Regions from separate parts of the Endozoicomonas sp. ALD040 genome, predicted to be linked through region 3. Evidence: predicted binding sites of a transcription regulator. Region 3 holds the regulator's gene; each other region holds the start of a gene.
The links. The regulator LexA, encoded in region 3, represses DNA repair genes until DNA is damaged. The targets are predictions, from matches to a motif close to TACTGTNTANNTANACAGTA.
Positions count from the first base shown of each region.

Region 1: the regulator LexA is predicted to act here: its motif matches at 800-819, upstream of recN (DNA repair protein RecN).
Region 2: the regulator LexA is predicted to act here: its motif matches at 849-868, upstream of ACOJUN_RS00485 (DNA topoisomerase III).

Region 1 is NZ_CP184829.1:978,682-980,957, forward strand. It holds gene grpE (nucleotide exchange factor GrpE) at 1-585, opposite strand; gene recN (DNA repair protein RecN) at 844-2,276, shown strand, end outside.
Region 2 is NZ_CP184829.1:188,483-190,758, reverse strand. It holds gene ACOJUN_RS00490 (hypothetical protein) at 1-810, shown strand, start outside; gene ACOJUN_RS00485 (DNA topoisomerase III) at 941-2,276, shown strand, end outside.
Region 3 is NZ_CP184829.1:5,724,399-5,726,674, reverse strand. It holds gene ACOJUN_RS20705 (hypothetical protein) at 10-252, shown strand; gene ACOJUN_RS20700 (SulA-like leucine-rich domain-containing protein) at 279-767, opposite strand; gene lexA (transcriptional repressor LexA) at 879-1,496, opposite strand; gene ACOJUN_RS20690 (serpin family protein) at 1,738-2,276, opposite strand, start outside.

The DNA.
Region 1 (2,276 bases), 2.3 Mb from region 3:
TTATTTGGAAACAACAACCATAGCCGGACGAATCAAACGACCATTCAGCTTGTATCCTTTCTGGAAAACATCAATCACGGTGTTGGCTTCAACATCGGGATTCGGAACCATCGACATGGCCTGATGGAAGTTCGGGTCAAAAGGCTGACCACTGGGGTCTTCCTGAACTACCGCGAAGCGTCCCAATGCATCCAGGAACTGCTTCAGAGTCAGCTTCATACCTTCTACCAGGGCTTCGTGAGACCCTTCTGCCTGTTCGGCACTTTCAATGCCTTTTTCCAGGCTATCAACCACTGGAATCAGTGCGTCAACAAATTTTTCCAGAGCAAATTTGTGAGCCTTTTCAACATCCTGCTCGGCACGACGCTTAATGTTCTGCATTTCAGCAGCAGTACGCAGAGTCTGATCTTTCGCCCTGGCAAGTTCTTCGTTGAGTGCTTCCAGCTGACTCTCAAGGCCGTCGGTCAGATTACCTTCACTGTCGAGTTCAACACCACCCTCTTCGTTCAGCAGGCTTTCTTCTGCCTGCTGCTCTGTGGCTTCTTCCGTTACCTGCTCTTCAGGTTTGCTGCTTTCTACTGTCATTCCAGAATCTCCGACCGGGAGGCAATCATTTAGATGAAACGTATATTGGGTCACGAATTCCGGATTCAAGACCTGAAAAACAGTTTTTTTAACGCAAGCGATCATTTCGCAAAACACCGGGCCGCAAAACAAAATCACAACGGCCCCCCATCTCATTCAGTTCAGGATCAGTGGATTTTTTCAGCTCTGACTTTACGAATCGCACACTTCAGGTTACTGTATATATAAACAGTAAAGCTACAGTAGCGGGTATTTATCATGCTGACCCAACTGTCCATCAGCAACTTCGCCATCGTTGACCAGCTGGATCTGGACATCCATTGTGGAATGACTGTCATTACCGGCGAGACCGGTGCCGGTAAGTCCATCATGCTGGATGCTCTCGGTCTGGCAACGGGTGACAGAACCGATAGTCACTGTGTTCGTCAGGGTACTGACAAAGCTGAGATTCACGCTTCTTTTGATATCAGCCAGTGCACTGCGGCAAAAGCATGGCTGCAAGAAAAAGATCTGGCCAGTGATGATGAGTGCATTCTCCGAAGAGTCATTACCAAAGAGGGACGGTCCCGTGCCTATATCAATGGGACTCTTTCTCCCCTTGCGGATCTTCGGGCCATTGGTGAACGGTTAATTGATATCCATGGCCAGCATGAAAGCCAGTCGTTACTGAAAAAAAGCAACCATCGACTGCTTCTGGATGATTATGCCGACATACAAAAACTGGCCTCCGAAGTGGCTCGCACTGCCCATCAGTTCAACCAGACACATGATGAACTGACCACTCTCAGCCATAATCGCAGGGAGCAGGATGAACGAGTGCAACTGCTCAGCTATCAGCTTCAGGAGCTGGAACAGCTATCGCTTCAGGAAGGAGAGCTGGAACAACTTGAGCAGGAACTCAAACAGTTATCCCATGCTGAAGGCACTCTTTCCGTGTGTCACGAAATCAATGCTATCTGCTCAGACAACGAGGCAGGTAACATTCTCCAGAAACTCTCCACCTGCCTGCAGCGCCTGAGCGATCTGCAAATAGATCACCCAGCCATCAACAACACAATTGAAATGATGTCCTCTGCCCAAATTCAGGTCGAGGAAGCGGTAGGAGAAATCAATCACTTTATCGATCATTTTGATGCCGATCCCGCCAGAATGCGGGATGTGGATGAACGCCTCAGTGCTATTTACGACCTTGCGAGAAAGCACAGGGTTCAACCCGAAGCGTTATTGGAAAAGCAAAGCACGCTTGGCTCTGAGCTGGAGAGCATCCAGTTCAGCGATGAACGGGTTGAAGCATTACAACAAAAGCTGATCGAACTAAAATCCGAGTTTCAGAACCAATGCGAAAAACTCTCCAGAAAACGTCAGTCTGCTGCCAGACAACTTGAAAAAAAAATCACTAGACGCATGGCTTTGCTCGGCCTGCCCCACGGAGAGTTCATCATTGCCCTGACACCGATAGAGGGCAGCATGCTCTCAGCCAATGGTGCTGAAGAGGTCGAATTCCTGGTGACGACTAACCCGGGTCAACCACCCAGAGCACTGGCTAAAGTGGCCTCTGGTGGTGAACTATCGAGAATCAGTCTGGCCATTCAGGTGATAACCGCTCAAACCTCTCACATTCCCAGCATGATCTTTGACGAAGTGGATGTCGGCATTGGCGGTGGCACCGCAGAAATTGTCGGAGCCATGCT
Region 2 (2,276 bases), 1.5 Mb from region 3:
AAAATTGTTACCGACCTTAAATGGTCAATGTTATCAACAGAATCCTTTAAAGAAATGCTCAGTGAACTGGGTTTTGGCAATGTTCATTACAAATCAAACAGTGCATCAAATAGCTATTGTCAGCGCACAACCTCTGAATATAAAAAAATAACGTATAGCGATTGTGACCCTAATGTCTCTGAATATAGAAAAATAACGTTTATCGATTCTGGTTTTATTGATAACGACAATGCTTACAATGCTCTGGCTTACTTCTCTCAACCATTAACCCTGGTTACAGGAGATATCAACCTGGCCAAAGCCATCACAATGAATAAGATTCCTTTTTACCAATGGCGTCATTTTCAAACTCAGGTGAACGAACATCTTCAATCACTCTGGCAAGGCACAGGCCTTGAGTCATTTTTCGTGAATGACTATCAGCCAGAAATAAAGGCAGCAGCACTGAATCAATTTAACCAGGACTCACCGCTTCGTCGTCAGACAAACAAGCAAATCATTAAGGCAAAAAACGCCATGCCTGATCTGCTGGATGTTGTATGGCTGGTCCACTGCCCCAATGCTGAAGTTTGGCGTCTCGATACACAAGTTAAGAGAAAGTTGGTACAGGGTGAGAACAAGGAATTATTTGATGAAATCAAAAACACAGAAAGCAAGGATATTCGTGATATTTTGGCAACCAAGGTACTGATTCAGCACATATTCGATCAGAATACCGGTTATGATAAAGAACAGCTTGACGAATTCTTCAAGTTAATTAATGACTCAAGGCTCAGGGAGTACCTGCTATCATTGCTGAACGTATATTGAACCAACTGGCCAGATACTTGAAAAAGGCTGAAGCCTTGGGCTGTCTGCTTATTCAGGGCTATGATACGGCCAGAAAGAAACTTATTATAGGCAGCTGTACCATTGATCTGATGTAACTTTTGTTGACCTGATGCGTTTAATCATTGCTGAAAAACCCAGTCTGGGCAGAGCCATAGCCGATGTTTTGCCCCGCCCCCATAAACGACAGGATGGCTACATAGAGACCGCATCCGGTGATGTCGTCACCTGGTGTATAGGCCACCTGCTGGAGCAGGTTGAGCCTGAGCAGTATGACCCTGCCTTCAAGCAATGGCGTTTTGAACATTTGCCTATTGTTCCCCAGCAGTGGCAACTGCAACCACGAAAAAACACTCGCTCCCAGTTATCGGTGATTCGTAAGCTGTTGAAAACGGCTGATGTCATTGTTCATGCCGGAGACCCGGACAGGGAAGGGCAGTTGCTGGTCGATGAAGTGTTGGATTATCTCAAACTTTCACCAACCCGCAGAAAAAGTGTCCGTCGTCTTTTAGTGAATGACTTGAACGGTCCGGCAGTTAAGAAAGCCTTCGATCGAATGCAGAGCAATTCTGATTTTGTACCTCTTTCTGTTTCCGCTCTGACACGCTCCCGTGCCGACTGGCTCTATGGTATCAATTTAACCCGTGCCTATACCGTTCTTGGCAAAAAGGCAGGTTATGGCGGTTTGCTTTCTGTCGGTCGGGTACAGACTCCGGTTTTGGGCCTGGTGGTTCGAAGAGACGAAGATATTGCCGATTTCCAACCCAAACCTTATTTCGAAGTCTTTGCCCTGCTGGTGACTGACCAGGGTGAGTGTTTCAAGGCAAAATGGCAACCCAGTGAAGCCTGCCAGCCCTGGATGGATGACGAGGGCCGTGTACTTGATCGTCGACTGGCGGAAAATGTTGTCAGCAGGATTCAGGGCAAGGAGGGGACAGTCACTAAGCTGGAGAAGAAACCTGGCAAGGAATCGCCACCGTTACCCTATTCACTTTCCGCTCTTCAGATTGATGCTGCCAAACAGTTAAGGATGAGTGCCAAGGAAGTGTTGGATGTCTGTCAAAAGCTTTATGAGCAGAAACTGGTGACTTATCCCCGATCGGATTGTCGTTATCTGCCTGTGGAGCATTTCAGGGAGGCACCGGAAGTGCTTGGCGCGATACGAAGCAATGATGAAAAACTGGCCAGTGCTGTGGACGGTGCATTACCCGACCGCAAAAGCAAAGCCTGGAATGACAGCAAAGTAAGCGCACACCACGGTATTATCCCGACCACCCGAAGAACTGATCTCTACAAAATGGGTGACCGGGAGCGCAACTTATATGGCCTCATCGCCAGACAGTATGTGGCACAGTTTTATCCGGATCACCGGTTTTTAGCTCGTAAAGTCAGTGTCACCCTGGAAGGCGGGCAATTCACGGCCAGCAGCAGGGAGGTGCAGGAAGAAG
Region 3 (2,276 bases):
GAACGAAATATGGCTGCATCGTTTTTGGAAATTGTGGAACTTCCAACAGGAGAGATTGTTCTGCGAAGCAGTGACGACGAGGGTGAGCCCCTGCTGACTATGAAATTTTCAGAGGAAGCCAAACAGTATCTTGAAGGGGACCATTTGCAAGTGGCAAAGGTCATGTTTGATGCTGGCATGCGTGAAGTTGCTGAACTCACTCGTCCGCAATCCTCTGAAGAAGAGATTCCTGAGAACAGAGTACTGCACTGACTCCATTTTCATGAAAATGACGGGCATCATGCAACCTGTCTACTGCGAATAGCCAGCCCCTGACACTGTCCATTCCTGGCTGCGCTTTCAAGCTTAGTTAGCCACCCTTTATCCAAATGCCCCAGCCAGCTGATGACAGTGTGGCTGGTTCCGGATGCCAGCGCTTTCCTGGTGAGTTCCAATGTCTGATTAATATTGTTGGAGCTAAAGATTTGCACCTTGTCATGATTTAAGTCGCAATTCTTTAACCAGTGCAGGGTTCTGGTGTCATCTGCCAGAATCAGGGTCAACCAACGTTCACTGTCAGTGGACAGCTGACTGAGCATGGGCGTCAGGAGTTGTTCTGCCTGCCAGGGTTGACCTGAAAGAATGAGTTCATTAATACTGGGCTTCAGAGACTTTTCAGTTTTTCCTGATAAAGTCTTTTCTAGGCGCGAGGGGTTAATGCAGACTGTATTGGTCTGGTAGCTTGGGGCTGAAAAATTGTGCCTTTCACTGCTGGTTCGGTACAGCATAAATTCTTCCTTCTGGCATAGCCCGGACGCTGTTTGTTATTCGCACTTCAGCGTAGTGGGCCTTTAACAACAGCTGCCTGTTGTGAGTAGTGTCTCTGGTAATGGTCAGGCTCATCTTATTCCGTCTAAGGACTGATTTCTGATGACTCCGACGCTTAAACCTTCGATGGCAAAGGCATCCTGAGTGAGATCAACGACTATGGTTTCGAACTCGTCGTTTTCCGGATGCAGCAATACTTTGTTTTTCTGTTTCTCGAATCTTTTTACGGTGACATCATCTTCAATCCGGGCGACGACAACCTGACCGTTTCGAACATCTGTTGTCTTGTGAACGGCCAGCAGGTCACCATCAAGAATCCCGATGTCCTTCATGCTCATTCCTTTTACCCTTAACAGGAAGTCTGCCGATGGGGTGAAGAAAGCGGGATTGAGCATCAGGTGGTCTTCGATATGTTCCTGGGCGAGGATCGGGTTCCCGGCAGCAACTTGTCCGATAATCGGAAGGCCTTCAGGCTGGCTGTCCGGAATACGGATACCGCGGGAGGCGCCGGGGGTAATCTCGATAGCGCCTTTACGGGCCAGTGCCCTGAGATGTTCTTCGGCAGCATTGGGTGAGCGAAAGCCGAAGGTCTTGGCGATTTCGGCTCTGGTGGGTGGGAAACCTGTCTCGTCAATATGAGATTTGATCAGGTCCAGTATCTCGGATTGCCGTTTAGTCAGTTTGATCATGGTCTCTCAATCTGTTTTTTTATACAGTATCTGTGATTATATACAGTATTCTTGTGGTGGCAAGTTATTATCCAGGCTGCGACGATAAGCAAAAACTGACAAGAGGGTCGTCAATGGTGCAGGTGAGGCATGCTTTGCCACCATAGTGATGAGTTGTTGGCTGAAATTCGCAAGCTGAGTCCCTGAAGCTTTTTTTAATAAAAAATCCGGAGGTGGTTAATCTCCGGATTTGGCATTTTATTTATGATTGTGTAGAAGTTAATTTCTTCCGCAGTGCATCCCAGGCATCATTTGAAACTTCTACTTCAAAGCCATCAAAACCATGCCAAACTTTAACAAAATCTACATGTTTGTAATCAAGCCATTCTAATATTCTTTCTCTGATATCAAGGGCATTATCCTTACTACCAGTATGGATAGCTAATCTGGATTTAACTGCTTTGGCACTTTTGATATTAAAATCCTCTTTCGGATCAAACTTATGGTATATTAGTTTACTCACATCAATAGATTCATCATCTGGTAACATATATTTTATAGAGTTAATAGTTTCTTCAATAATTTTTTCGTCTTTTTTGGGTTCATCTATTTTTCTGTAATTTTTATAATTTTCGATAGGAGTCATTTTGCTATCAGCTGTCAAGTCATTTGGTTTCAAACTTTTATCAGATTTCAAATCATTAGATTTCAAGCTTTCAGCTGAGTCATTCCCGGCCGCATAAAATTCTAAAAAGCTGCCATCCTTAATCAGCATCTCCACCAACCGATTGCCTTGTCCAT